Regions from separate parts of the Methylobacterium organophilum genome, predicted to be linked through region 1. Evidence: riboswitches for the same ligand, from Rfam matches in the RefSeq annotation. Region 1 holds a riboswitch; the other holds the start of a gene.
What was found. A riboswitch is a leader RNA that binds a small molecule or an ion and turns the genes downstream of it on or off. The one in region 1 is predicted to bind cobalamin.
Positions count from the first base shown of each region.

Region 1 (7,206 bases):
AGCCGGCGCGCGGCGCCCGCCAGGCTGCCGGCCGCGATCACGGCCAGGAAAGCGCTCATCTCGCCGGTTCGATCGATGCCGTCCCGCCTCATTCGTGATCCTTGCGCACGGATCTCGGTCCGCGAGCCCGGCTACCGCCCTCGTCGCCGATCCGCCACGTGCTGTCACGGAACGACGAGGATATCCACGATGAAAACCAATCCCGCCCTGCTCGCACTGGCCATGGGCGCCTTCGGCATCGGCGTGACCGAGTTCACCCCGATGGGGATGCTGCCCCTGATGGCGACCGATCTCGGCGTCTCGATTCCGGCGGCGGGCCTCGTGGTCAGCGCCTACGCCCTCGGCGTGTTGGTCGGGGCGCCGCTCGTGACCCTCGCGGCCGCACGCGTGCCGCGCCGGCGCTTGCTGATCGGTCTGATGGCGATCTTCACCCTCGGCAACGCCATGGCGGCGCTAGCGGACAGCTATGCGACGCTGGTCGCCGCCCGGCTCGTCACCTCGCTCAACCACGGCGCCTTTTTCGGGGTGGGCGCGGTGGTGGCAGCACGGCTCGTGCCGCCGGAGCGGAGAGCCGCGGCCGTGGCGGCGATGTTCTCGGGGCTCACCCTCGCCACCATCGGCGGCGTGCCGCTCGCGGCCTGGATCGGCGAGGTGCTCGGCTGGCGCACGGCGTTCTGGGGCATCGCGGGGGTCGGCGTCCTCGCCATGCTCGCGCTGGCCGCCGCCCTGCCGGACCTGAGGGCCGAGGCCGGCGCCGACATGCGGGCGGAGCTACGTGTGCTCGTCCGCGGCCCGGTGCTCGCCGCCCTCGGGCTGACGGTCGTCGGCGCCAGCGCGATGTTCACGGTCTTCACCTACATCGTGCCGATCCTGCGGGTCGAGACGGAAGCCTCCGTCGGCTTCGTCACGGCGATGCTGGTGCTCTACGGCGCCGGGCTCGCGGCCGGGAACTGGCTCGGAGGCCGCCTCGCCGACCGCTCGGTGGACGGCACCATCGCGGCCGCGCTGGCCGGACTGGTGGTCCTCCTCCTGCTCCTCGCCGCGACGTTGCGCTGGGAGGCTGCCGTCGCGATCCTGATCGTTCTGTGGGGCGTGGCGAGCTTCGCGCTGGTGCCGCCGCTCCAGATGCGCGTGATGAACGAGGCGCAGGAGGCCCCCAACCTCGCCTCGGCGATGAATATCGGCGCCTTCAACTTCGGCAACGCGATCGGGGCGGCGGCGGGCGGCGCCGTGATCGACGCCGGGCTCGGCTACCCCGCTGTCCCCCTCGCGGGCGCCGCGATGGCGGGTGCCGGCCTTCTCATGCTCGCGGCGCTCCGCCGGAACCGCCCCCGCCTCCCGGTTTCGGCCACCTGCTGAGCACAGGGCTAGGACCATGGCCGCGATTGTCCCGAAGGCGGCCATCCGCTCCGATTGCAAGTCCAGATCCGAGCCGCTAGGGTCCGCAGCGACGGTGCCTCGGCGACGAGGTGAAAAGGGAACGCGGGCCGGGGCCTCAGCCTCGAAGCCGCGGCTGCCCCCGCAACTGTGAGCGGTACACGTGCCCGCCATCGGCCACTGGAGCGATCCGGGAAGGCGGTGGGCATATCATACGCCGCGAGCCAGGAGACCTGCCGTCACCCGCTATCTCTCAACGCCGCCGGCGGGGCGGCCGGAGCCTGACCATGACGACCACGACGCTTTCCACCGCGACCACCGTCACCGAGGGCGCCCGCGCCGTCGTGATCGCGGCCTTCCTCGGCCTCGGCCTCGTCTTCCTGGCGGGTTTTGCCCCGGCCTCGGCGCTGCACAACGCGGCGCACGACTTCCGGCACGCGCAGAACTTCCCCTGCCACTGATCGCCTGATCCCCCAGGCGCCCTTTCCATGATTATCCGGTTGCTGTCGGCGGCGCTCGTCGCCGGCTTCCTCGCGGCTGTCGCTGCCACGGGGCTGCAGCTCGCCCTCACCTCGCCGCTCATCGTGGCGGCGGAGGCCTATGAAGGCCAGAGCGCCGCCCTGTCCGCGCCGAAGAGCCTCGTCGTGCTCGCCCATTCCCACGGGAACGGCGCGGAAGGCCACGACCCTTCCGATCCGGGTCATGCCGGCCACGACCACGGCGGGGGCGAGTGGCAGCCCGGCGAGGGCCTGCCGCGCATGGCCTTCACCGGCCTCGCCACCCTGATCGGCGGCGTCGGCTACGCTCTGCTGCTCGGCGCGGTGATGCTTGCCCTGCGCCTGCCGCCGGGTCCGGAGACCGGGCTGAAGCTCGGCCTTGCCGGCTTCGCTGCGGTGGCGCTGGCCCCCGCCGTGGGCCTGCCGCCGGAGCTGCCCGGCATGGGGGCGGCCGCCCTCGAGCTACGGCAGGCCTGGTGGCTGATGACGGTGATCGCGACGGGCCTCGGCCTCTACCTGATCCTGGTGCGCCGGGTGCCAATCACCATCCTCGGCGGCCTCGTCCTGATCGTCGGCCCGCACCTCGCCGGGGCGCCGCATGTCGAGGAGGCGGCCTCGAAGCTGCCGGCGGGCTATGCGGCGCAGTTCGCGGCGCGCTCGCTGGCCATCGCCTTCGTGTTCTGGGCGCTGATCGGCCTCGGCTTCGGCTGGGCCTGGCACGCCTTCGGACGCGAGAAGGCAACAGCCCGTGCCTGATCCCGACCATCCGAATGCGGTGGTGCTGCATGTCTGCACCACCTGCAAGGTGGCGGGACAGGGCGGCGACAAGCCGGCGGGCAGCCGCCTGCTGGACGCGCTCCAGACGGAGCTCGACCGCGCGCCCGTGCCGGGGTTGACCGTCGAGGGCGTGCCCTGTCTCTCGGTCTGCAAGCGGCCCTGCACCGTCGCCGTCGCCTCGGCGGGCCGCTGGAGCTACGTCTACGGGGATCTCGACGCCGAGGCTTCCGCCCGCACCATCCTCGACGGGCTCGCCGCCTATGCCGCCACGCCGGACGGGATCGTGGCCTGGCGCGAGCGGCCGGTCGAATTCCGCCGGGGCGTGATCGCCCGCATCCCGCCGCTGCCCGCGGCCCGCACGGACGACATCTGAGAGCGCGCCATGAGCATCGTCGAGAAGATCCCCTGCACCATCGTCACCGGCTTCCTCGGGGCCGGCAAGACGACCCTGGTGCGTCATGTGGTGGAGAACGCGAAGGGCGCGAAGCTCGCCATCATCGTCAACGAGTTCGGCGATATCGGCTTCGACGGCTCCTTCCTCGCCTCCTGCGGCATCGAGGGCTGCGACGAGAATTCGGTGGTCGAACTGCCGAACGGCTGCATCTGCTGCACCGTGGCCGACGATTTCGTGCCCGCCCTGACCAAGCTCCTCGACCGGCCGGAGCCCCCGCAGCACATCCTGATCGAGACCTCCGGCCTCGCCCTGCCCAAGCCCCTGGTCCAGGCCTTCCAGTGGCCGGCGATCCGCTCCCGCGTCACCGTCGACGGGGTCGTCGCCGTGGTGGACGGGCCGGCGGTGGCCTCCGGCCAGTTCGCCGAGGATCCGGACGCGCTCGCCAATCAGCGCGCCGCCGACACGGCGGTCGACCACGACAACCCGCTGGAGGAGGTCTTCGAGGACCAGCTCCTCTGCGCCGACCTCGTGGTCGTCAACAAGGCCGACCTGATCGACGCGGAGGCTCGCGGCAAGGTGCGCGCCGAGATCGAGGGCCACCTGCCCCGCGCCGTGAAGCTCGTCGAGACCGAGCACGGCCGCATCGATCCCCGCGTGCTGCTCGGCCTCGCCGCGGCGGCCGAGGACGATCTCGAGGCCCGCCCCTCCCATCACGGCGAGGGCGAGGACCACGACCACGACGATTTCGAATCGGTGGCGCTCCCCGTCTCCGCGACCGCGACCCCGGACGACCTCGCCGCCCGCGTCGCCAAGGCCGCCGAGACCGAGGGCGTGCTGCGCATCAAGGGCTTCGTGGAGGTGACCGGCAAGCCGATGCGCCTCGTGGTGCAGGGCGTCGGCCGCCGCATCGCCCACCATTACGACCGTCCCTGGAAGAACAGCGAGCCTCGGGACGGGCGCCTCGTGGTGATCGGCCTCAAGGGCTTCGACCGGGCGGCAGTCGCGGCGGCACTGGCGGGCTAGTTCGGCCCCTCGCCTCGCCGGCCCGCCGCGCGCTATGATGGCAGCGGATCCGACATGCTGAACCGCGCCCCCCAACCCATGAGCGTCGAGGCCTTCTTCGCCGGGCAGGAACGTCCAGCGGAGCTCTTCGAACGCGCGGGCGGCGCATCCGGCCAGGGTGCCTGAGCGAGCGCCATGCACCTGATCCGCGTCGATACGGTCTCCCTCGACGAGGGCGAGGCGGCCATCGATCTCGGGCAGACGCCCGGCGATCTCGTCGTCCTGTCCTTCACCGACACCGACCTGTCCGGCCTTGCCGCCGCCCATGCCGCGGAGATTGGCCTGCCGGCCCTGCGGCTCGCCAAGCTCGCGCAGCTGCGCCACCCGATGTCGGTGGACCTCTATGTCGACGGGGTGATCGCACGGGCGAAAGTGGTGCTGATCCGCTGCCTCGGCGGCCTCGACTACTGGCGCTACGGCATCGAGCGCGCCGCCCAGGCCTGCCGGGCCCACGGGGTGAAGCTCGCCGTGCTGCCCGGCGACGAGCGGCCGGACGAGCGGCTCGCAGCCTTCTGCACCCTGCCGCCCGAGACCCTCGCCGCCTTCGACACCTATTTCCGCGCGGGCGGCCACGACAATCTGCGCCAGCTCCTGCGCCGCATGGCCGCCGAGGCCGGGCAGGCGATCGAGGCCGCGCCGCCCAAAGCGCTGCCGCGGGGCTTCGCCTGGTGCCCCGCCTGCGGCGCGATGGAGCTGGAAACCGCGCTTTCCGCCGCGGGGCCCGGGCCCCGCGCGCTCCTTCTCGTCTACCGCTCGGCGGTGCTCGCCGGCGACACCGCCCCCGCTGTTGCCCTGGTCGCCGCCCTGCGCCAACGGGGCATCGGCACGGTGGCGCTCGCCGTCTCGAGCTTGAAGGATCCGGAGGCCGTTACCGCGGTGCGCGCCGCGATCGCCGCCGGGCGGCCGGACGTGATCGTGGCGGCGACCGCCTTCTCGGCGCGGGAGGATGCGGGTTTCGTGCTCGATGCCGCCGATTGTCCGGTGCTGCAGGCCTACACGATCGGCGCCGCGCGCACGGCCTGGCAGGCTTCCGCCCGCGGCATGAACGCCGCCGACCTCGCCATGCAGGTCGCCCTGCCGGAATTCGACGGAAGGCTCTCGGGCTTCCCGATCTCGTTCAAGGAGGAAGCGCCCGCGGTCGAGGGCTTTTCCGAACGCCGGGCCGTGCCCGATCCCGCCGGGATCGACGCCCTCGCCGACCGCGCGGCGGCCTGGATCCGCCTCGCCCGCCTGCCGCGCAGCGCGCGCCGGCTCGCCCTCGTGCTGTCGGACTATCCGGCCCGCGCAGGCCGGGCCGGCTACGCCGTCGGCCTCGACACGCCCGAGAGCGCCCGCGCCATCGCGCAGGACCTCGCCGCAGCGGGCTACGCCGCCGGGCCGCTGCCAGAGGCGCCCGCGCTGATGGCGGCGCTGACCGAGGCTCCGCCGACCTTCACCGTTTCGCTCGCCACCTACGAGGCCTGGTTCGCCGGCCTGCCGGAGGCCTCGCGGGACACGCTCATCGCGCAATGGGGACCCCCTCAGGAGGATCCCCTCTGCCGCGACGGCGCCTTCCGGTTCCGGATGCTGCGGGCGGATCCCGCGTCCCCCCTCGCGGGAGAGGGACACCTCAGCCTCTTCCTCCAGCCCGATCGCGGGCGGGCGGCGGACCGCAAGGCGGGCTACCACGATCCGGACGCGCCGCCGACGCACGCCTATCTCGCCTTCCATCTCGGCCTGCGGGAGAAGTTCGACGCGCTGATCCAGCTCGGCACCCACGGCACCACCGAGTGGCTGCCGGGCAAGGCCGTGGCGCTCTCGCCGGAATGCTGGCCTTCCCGCGCCGTCGGCTCCCTGCCGGTCGTCTATCCCTTCGTCGTCGACGATCCCGGCGAGGCCGCGCCCCTGAAGCGCCGGCTCGGCGGGGTAGCCCTCGGCCACCTGACCCCGGAGGTCGAGGCCGCCGGCCTGACGCCCCAGGCGGCGGCCCTGCGCGAGCTGGTGGAGGAATATTCCGCCGCGAGCGTGCTCGACCCGCGCCGGGCGGCGCTCATCGCCGAGGCGATCCTCGACGAGGCCGCCTCCGCCGGTCTGATGGACAGCGCCGACATCCCCGCCAACACGCCGATGGCCGATGCGCTGACGGCCCTCGACGCGCATCTCTGCGACCTCGGCGAGACGCCCTTCCGCGACGGGCTCCACGTCTTCGGCCGCGCCGGAGATAGCGCGGACGCCCTGCGTCAAGCCTGCGCCGAGGCGGAGCGAAGGAACCTCCTCGCGGCGCTCGACGGCCGCTTCGTGCCCCCCGGCCCCGCCGGCTCGCCCTCGCGCGGGCGGGCCGACGTGATGCCCACGGGGCGCAATCTCACCACCCTCGACCCCCGCAGCCTGCCGACCCGCGCCGCGACCCTGCTCGGCGCCAAGGCGGCGGAGGCCGTGGTGCGGCGCTACCTGCAGGACGAGGGCGAGTACCCGGCCCGCATCGTCATGGATCTCTGGGCCTCCCCGACCCTGCGCACCGGCGGCGAGGACGTGGCCCATGCCCTGGCGCTGATGGGCGTGCGCCCGGTCTGGGACCATGCCTCGACCCGCGTCACGGGCTTCGAGGTGCTGCCGCTGGCCCTGCTCGACCGGCCGCGCATCGATGTGACCTGCCGTATCTCCGGCGCCTTCCGCGATACCTTCCCTGAGACCCTGGCCCTGCTCGACCACGCCGCTCGGGCGGTCGCCGCCCGCGAGGGGGAGGAGGATGCCGAGAACCCGCTGGCCGCCGCCCGGCGCCGGGGGGAGTCGGTCTCGCGCATCTACGGCGCGGCACCCGGCCGCTACGGCGCCGGCACAGCGGGGCTCGCCCTCGACGGCGCCTGGGAGAGCCGCGACGATCTCGGCCGCGCCTATCTCGCCGCGACGAGCCATGCCTATGGCGGCCGCGAAGAGGGGGAGGATGCGGGCTTCGCCGCCCGGGTCGCCCAGGCCGATGCCTATCTCCACGCCTTCGACGTGGCCGAGCGCGATCTCCTCGACGGCGATGCCGCCGCCGACGCCATGGGCGGTTTTTCCGCCGCCGCCGCAACCACTGGCGCCAAGCCGGCTCTCTACAGCCTGGACGTGTCGAACCCC
Region 1 covers NZ_CP092848.1:2,416,953-2,424,158, reverse strand. The annotation lists gene MMB17_RS11185 (LysR family transcriptional regulator) at 1-92, opposite strand, end outside; gene MMB17_RS11180 (MFS transporter) at 190-1,359, shown strand; cobalamin riboswitch at 1,435-1,632, shown strand; gene MMB17_RS11175 (CbtB domain-containing protein) at 1,665-1,838, shown strand; gene MMB17_RS11170 (CbtA family protein) at 1,866-2,630, shown strand; gene MMB17_RS11165 (DUF1636 family protein) at 2,623-3,024, shown strand; gene cobW (cobalamin biosynthesis protein CobW) at 3,034-4,068, shown strand; gene cobN (cobaltochelatase subunit CobN) at 4,243-7,206, shown strand, end outside.

Region 2 (7,206 bases), 1.4 Mb from region 1:
GCTGTTCGGGGCGGCCTTCTTCGCGGCGATGCCCCTGCGGGTGGCCGCACCGGCGCTGGCCGGCTGGGCCGGCTGGCCGGGCTACTTCGCGGCGACGATGCCGCTCTACGCCGCCGCGGTGACGTGGCTGGCCCTCTGCGTAGCGCGCACCCCGCAAGCCGACCGGGCGGAGCCACGATGATCCCGGAGGTCGCCGCGCAGGTCCCCGCCTCGCTCAGCGCCTATCGCGACGGCGTCGCCGCCGGTCCCGGCGGGCCGGAGGCGCGGCCCCTCTCCGCCCTGCGCGACCCGGCCGTGTTCGAGGCGACGCTCTCGGCCTTCGGCGCCCGCTGCGGCGCCTGCGGGAGCCCCGACCGCCGCGCCCTGGTCTCCTACTGGAGCCAGTTCTACCTCGCGACCCTGGCGACCCCGGCCCTGACCGCCCTGATGCGCCTCGGCCGCCCCCTGCCGCTGGCCTTCGACGAGACCAGCCTCGAACTCGATGCGGCCGGCTGCCCCGCCCGCCTCCTCGTGGACCCGAACCGGCTTGGCGACAATCGCACCGCCGCACCCTGCCCGCGGAGCGGCTTGGCGGCCCTCGTCGAGGCGCATCTGCAACCCTTCGTGGCCCTGTGCCAGGCCCAGTGCGGCCTCGCCCCCCGGGTGCTCTGGGGCAACGCCGCGGTGATCTTCGACTACGTGGCACGGGAGCTTGGCGAAACGGACAGCCCCGCTTGCGCCGAGATCGCCGCCTGCCTCGGTTGGTGCGCCGGGCCGGTCTGCCCTAGAAGCCCCCTGGCGCAGGCCTTGCGCCCAGGCGCCTCCGGTTGCCGGCGGCGCACCTGCTGCCTGCGCCACCGCCTGCCGGGCGTTCCCTCCTGCGGGTCGCTCTGCCCCCTCGAACACGCCCAGAAGCCTGATCTGCCCCGATGCTGAAGGCCTTCCTCGCCTATTATCGGCCGCACCGGACGCTGTTCCTGGTCGATTTCGGCTGCGCCGTGCTCTCGGGCCTGCTCGAGCTCGGCTTTCCGCTGGCCGTGAAGGCCTTCGTCGACCACCTGCTGCCGCAGCAGGACTGGGGCCTGATCCTGCTCGCCGCCGCGGGCCTCGCCCTGCTCTACGTGGCCAATGCCGGGCTGATGGTCGTCGTCACCTATTGGGGCCACGTGCTCGGCATCAACATCGAGACCACGATGCGGGCGCGGGCCTTCGACCACCTGCAGAAGCTCTCCTTCCGCTTCTACGACGGCCAGAAGACCGGCCACCTCGTCGCCCGCGTGACGAAGGATCTCGAGGAGATCGGCGAGGTCGCCCATCACGGGCCGGAGGACCTGTTCATCGCGGTGATGACGCTGTTCGGCGCCTTCGGCCTGATGATCTGGGTGCATCCGCCGCTCGCCCTGATGACGGCGGCGATCCTGCCGGTGATCGCCTTCGTGACGCTGCGCTACGGCGGGCGCATGACCCGCAACTGGCAGGCCCAGTACGGCCGCGTCGGCGCCTTCAACGCCCGCATCGAGGAGAATGTGGGCGGCGTGCGCGTGGTGCGCGCCTTCGCCAACGAGGCGCATGAACGCGCCCTCTTCGCCGCCGACAACGCGAAGTACCGCGCCACCAAGCTCGAAGCCTACCGGATCATGGCCGCGAGCCTGTCGATCAACTATCTCGGTATGCGCCTCGTCCAGATCGTCGTGCTGCTCGGCGGCGCCGCCTTCGTGGTGCGGGGCGACCTGACCGCCGGCGGCTTCGTCGGCTTCCTCCTGCTCGTCGGCGTGTTCTACCGGCCGCTCGAGAAGATCGGCGCGGTGGTCGAGACCTACCCGAAGGGCATTGCCGGCTTCCGGCGCTACATGGGCCTGCTCGGCATGGCGCCCGACATCGTCGACCGGCCGGGCGCCACCGCGGCCCCCGCCCTGCGCGGCGACATCCGCTTCGACTCCGTTTCCTTCGGCTACAGCCCGGACCGTCCCGTGCTGCGCGACCTGAGCCTCACCATCGCGGCGGGCGAGACGGTGGCGCTCGTCGGCCCCTCGGGCGCGGGCAAGACCACGCTCTGCTCCCTGATCCCGCGCTTCTACGAGGTGGACGCCGGCCGCATCACGATCGACGGGCACGACATCCGCGCCTACACGCTCGCCTCCCTGCGCGGGCAGATCGGCATCGTGCAGCAGGACGTGTTCCTGTTCGCCGGCACGATCCGCGAGAACATCGCCTATGGCCGGCTCGATGCCGGTGAGGCCGAGATCCTAGAGGCGGCGCGGCGCGCCCGTCTCGGCGACCTGATCGCGGGGCTGCCGGACGGGCTCGACACCGTGGTCGGCGAGCGCGGGGTGAAGCTCTCGGGCGGCCAGAAGCAGCGGCTCGCCATCGCCCGGGTCTTCCTGAAGAACCCGCCGATCTTGATCCTCGACGAGGCGACCTCCGCTCTCGACACCCAGACCGAGCGGGACATCCAGGCGGCGCTGACCGAGCTCGCGGCCGGCCGCACCACCCTCGTCATCGCCCACCGCCTCGCCACGATCCGCCATGCCGACCGCATCGCCGTGGTCACCGAGAGCGGCATCGTCGAGGAAGGTCGGCACGAGGAATTGCTCGCCGCCGGCGGCTACTACCAGAAGCTCCACGCGGCCCAGTTCGCGTCGGATCGGCCGGACACGCCGCGCGCCGCGGCGGAGTAGGGGCGGCAGGAGGCCCCCTCGCCCGGGACAGGGTGGGCGATTGAGGGGGCGGGTGGCACCGCATTGACAGAGCCGCGACGCCAAGCTTAGCCATGGGGCGACGGTTCCCCTTGGGGATCAAAAGGGAACGCGGTGAGGGGTTCGCTCTGAAGCCGCGGCTGCCCCCGCAACTGTGAGCGGCGAGCCTTCCGCCACCATGTCACTGGATGAGCCTCATCCGGGAAGACGGTGAGAGGGCAGCGACCCGCGAGCCAGGAGACCTGCCGTCAGCCGTGGTCACACGCGAAGCGCGTCGGGCGGGGTGTCCTGACGGGTGCTGAAGGCGCCGCCCCTCCCCGGAGGAGGCGGTGACCCGAGGCCTCGTTCGCGGTGACGTGCCACTGCCGTTGCCCGAGGCTGCCGTCCCGTGTCCCGCCCCAGCCTGCTTCTTCTCTCCTGCGCGCTCCTCGCCACCGCGCAGCCTGCCCATGCCGAGGGCTCCCTCGGCGAGACGCGCCTGGACGAGATCGCCGTGGCGGGGGAGGCCGCCGCTTCCGCCGGGGGGGCATCCGGCCCCGCCGCCAGTGCCGGCTTCGTCGGCGGCAGCACGGGTATCGGCGGCGCACTGCCGGTCGTGGAAGCGGCGAGCGCGGGGGTCATCACCGGCGCGCAGCTCAACAGCCGCCCGGTCACCCGGCCCGGCGAGGTGCTGGAATCGGTGCCCGGCCTGATCGTCACGCAGCATTCGGGCGAGGGCAAAGCCAACCAGTTCTTCCTGCGCGGGTTCAACCTCGACCACGGCAGCGACATCGCCATCACCGTCGACGGCATGCCGGTGAACATGCGCACCAACGCCCATGCCCAGGGCTATGCCGACATCAACTTCCTGATCCCCGAGCTCGTCGGCGCGGTGGAATTCCACAAGGGCCCGTATTTCGCCCGCGACGGGGACTTCGCCTCGGCCGGCTCGGTGCGGATCGACTATCTCGACACGGTGGAGAAGAACCTCGCGCTCACCTCGATCGGCTCCTTCGGCTACAAGCGGGCGCTCGCCATCGCCTCGGCGCCCCTGGGCGAGGGCCACCTGCTCGCCGCCGGCGAGGCCCAGGTCTATGACGGGCCCTGGGACGTGCCGGATCGCCTCGCCAAGTTCAACGGCGTGCTGCGCTACAGCCAGGGCACGGCGCTCGACGGCTTCTCCGTGACCGGCATGGCCTATTGGGCCAAGTGGAACGCCACCAACCAGATCCCCGAGCGGGCCGTGGCGGGGGGCATCCTCGGCCGCTACGGCACGCTGAACCCGACCGATGGCGGCGATACCGGCCGGTTCTCGCTCTCGGGACGCTGGAGCGCGACCGACGATACCGGGGTCACCCGGGCGAGCGCCTACGTGATCCGCTACCGGATGAACCTGTTCAACGACTTCACCTATTTCCTGAACGACCCGGTCAACGGCGACCAGTTCCGCCAGCTCGACGACCGGGTGCTCGGCGGCGGCGAGATCGCCCATGTCTTCCAGGGCGACCTGTTCGGCCTGGCGACGGAGACCGAGATCGGCGTGCAGACCCGGACCGACAGCATGCGCGTCGGCCTGTTCAACACCACCAACCGCCAATACCGCTCGACCGTGCTCGACGACCGGGTGCTGGAGGCGAGCGCGGCGTTCTACGTCGAGAACCGGGTGCGCTGGACGGACTGGCTACGCACCAGCCTCGGCTTCCGGGCGGACGGCTACTACGCCGACGTCGTCTCCGACATCGCGGCCAATTCCGGCAAGGCCCGGGACGGCATCGTCAACCCGAAGCTCGGCCTCGTGCTCGGTCCCTTCGCCGACACCGAACTCTACGTGAATTACGGCGGCGGCTTCCATTCCAACGACGTGCGCGGCGTGACCGCGACCGTCGATCCGTCGAGCCCGCTCTTCAACATCCAGCGCTCGCCCTTCCTGGTGCCCTCGACGGGCTACGAGGTCGGCCTGCGCAACCGCTCGATCGCGGGACTGGAAAGCTCCGTCGCCCTGTTCCGGCTCGATTTCGCCTCCGAGAACCTATTCCAGGGCGATACCGGCACCACCGAGCCGAGCCGTCCGACCCGGCGCTTCGGCGTCGAATGGACCAACCGCTACGCGCTCACCCCGTGGCTGCGGCTCGAAGGCGACCTCACGGTCACCAATGCCCGGTTCTCGGATGTCGACCCGGCCGGCAACCGGGTGCCAGAGGCGCCCACCACCATCGCCTCAGCCGGGGTGACCTTCGGGGAAGGCACCGGCTGGTTCGGGACCCTGCGCTTCCGCTATTTCGGGCCGCGCCCGCTCATCGAGGACAATTCGGTGCGCTCGAAGCCGACCGCGCTGCTCAACGGCCGCATCGGCTACAATTTCGAGAACGGCGTCAGCCTCGCCCTCGACGTGCTGAACCTGACCAACGCCAAAGCCGACCAGATCACCTATTTCTACGAATCCCGCCTGCCCGGCGAGCCGGCGGACGGCATCGCCGACCGCCATTTCCATCCCGTCGAGCCCACCGCCGTGCGGCTGACCCTCGCGGGGCGGTTCTGAGGCAAAGCAGCGGGCGACCCGGCGCGTGCCGGGCCGCCTCGTGACGGATCTCCCGCCCGGCCTCACTCGCCGGACGGGAGGGGAGCCAAGCCCGAGGACGCCTCAGCGGCCGTCCGGGCCGCCGCTGGTCAGGCCGGCGGCGATGGAGCGCGGGCCCAGGATCGCCTTGGCCGCGTCGCCCACGGCCTCGACCGCCTCGTCCATGCCGTCGAAGCAGACGATCCGGCAGGGGCAAGCCTCGAGACCGTCGTAGCGCCAGGGGAAGGCGCCGATGATCGAGCGCTTGTTCAGCATCAGCTCGATGTCGCCGCCGACGTTCTCGGCGTGAATCAGGCCCTCCTGGAAGGCGTAGGCGTGGAAGGGGAAGATCTCCTCCGTCACGGCGCGGCCGGAGCGCTTATGGGTGTAGCTGTAGTCGCCGAAGAACTGATCGCAGGTCATGCCGACCTTCTGCTCGAAGCGCTTGGCGAGGTCGGGGCGCATGTGGCGGATCGAGGTGTTCATGGCGTGGTCGCCCGAACCGCAATCGATGCCGAACCACTTGATCTTCTTCTTGAGCATCCATTCCAGGAGCTCGATCTTGCCGCCCGGATGCATGCAGAAGTAGCGCACGAGATCCTGCTGAGGCTTGCCCTCCCAGTACCGGTGCCAGCCGGTATGCAGGATCAGGATATCGCCCTCGCGCACCTCCACCGGAGCGCTCTCGATCATCTCGGGCGTGATCACCGCCCAGTCGTCCATGTGCTGGGACACATCGACGACGGCGCCGGGCCCGACCAGGAAGTCGAGGGGATAGGAGGCCATGTCGCCCATGCCGTCGGTGCCGTGCATGGCGCCGTCGATATGCGTGCCGACATGAAGGGCGGTGTCGATGCGCTGCGCGACGATCTGCTTCGTCTGCAGGTTCTGCGCGTAGTACATCTTGTTGCCGGCATACCCGACCCAGCCGGGGGTGTGCACGTTCATCAGATGCGAGAGGTCGACGATCTTCACGGGTCTCGGTCTCCTTCGGTATTCGAGATCATGGGACGGCGCGGCTCCGCCCTGCGGGCACCCGGAGGCGCCACGATGGATCGACGGCGGAGCGGAGGATGTCGCGGGGGCGGCTCAGCTGTTCTCGTTGGCCTGCGTCCGCCGGAACAGAGATCGGAACCATCCCTTGAGGACGGCCAGGGCGAGGGAAAGCGCGCTCACCGGCCGCCCCGGCGCGGCGATGGGGGCCGACGCAGTGGCGGGCGCAGGTGCCGCTGAGGGCGCACTGCCTTCGGCCACGGCGGGTGCGGCGGGCACGAGCTGCGCCTCCGCGTTCTGCACGAAGCTCTGGACGAGAACCGCGGCGACCTCGTTGAGGAGGCTGGTGCGGCCGAACTGGGCGATCGGGCCGGAGAGCTGGACGTCGGCATCGACCGTGACCTTGGTGGAATCGCCGGCGGCCTCGCAGGTGCAGGCCATGGTCATCTTGCCCCGGCTGGCGCCCTTGCGGTCGACGCCCTTGCCGACCGCCGTCACCGCATGGGCGGCCTCGTCGTAGGTGACCTCGGCCTCGCCCTCGAAGCTGGTCTGGAACGGGCCGACCTTGGTGGTCACCCGGCCCGAATGCCGGCCATCCTCCTTGACGCCGAGATAATCCGCCCCCGGCACGCAGGCCGCGACACGGGGAATGTCGTGGAAGAACTCCCACACCACCGGCAGCGGCCGGCCGACGGTGAACACCTGCGTGATCTTCACGATGCTTCTCCTGAATGTCTCCGTCGGCCCGTCCCGGTGATGCGCGCCGGGGCGGCTCTCAGTGGATGTCGCCCCCCAGGATGCCGTGCGCCCGCGCGAGATCCGACCAGAGCCGCAGGCTCCGCCCGTCCACCGGCGCTGCCGCCTGCAGCGCCTGAGGATCGACCGCATCGCCTGGCACGATCGACGCGGGCAGCATCACCAGGCTCGCTCCCGCGGCAGCCACAGACGCGATCGCCTGGAAGCAGCACGCCCGATTCGCCTCGCTGCGTCCGATCTGTCCGG
Region 2 covers NZ_CP092848.1:1,007,052-1,014,257, forward strand. The annotation lists gene MMB17_RS04615 (MFS transporter) at 1-181, shown strand, start outside; gene fhuF (siderophore-iron reductase FhuF) at 178-915, shown strand; gene MMB17_RS04625 (ABC transporter ATP-binding protein) at 909-2,657, shown strand; cobalamin riboswitch at 2,742-2,939, shown strand; gene MMB17_RS04630 (TonB-dependent receptor) at 3,169-5,193, shown strand; gene MMB17_RS04635 (cyclase family protein) at 5,296-6,186, opposite strand; gene MMB17_RS04640 (SRPBCC family protein) at 6,301-6,921, opposite strand; gene MMB17_RS04645 (carbon-nitrogen hydrolase family protein) at 6,980-7,206, opposite strand, start outside.
Region 2: linked by a shared signal. The riboswitch ahead of MMB17_RS04630 (TonB-dependent receptor) and the one ahead of MMB17_RS11175 (CbtB domain-containing protein) in region 1 are both predicted to bind cobalamin.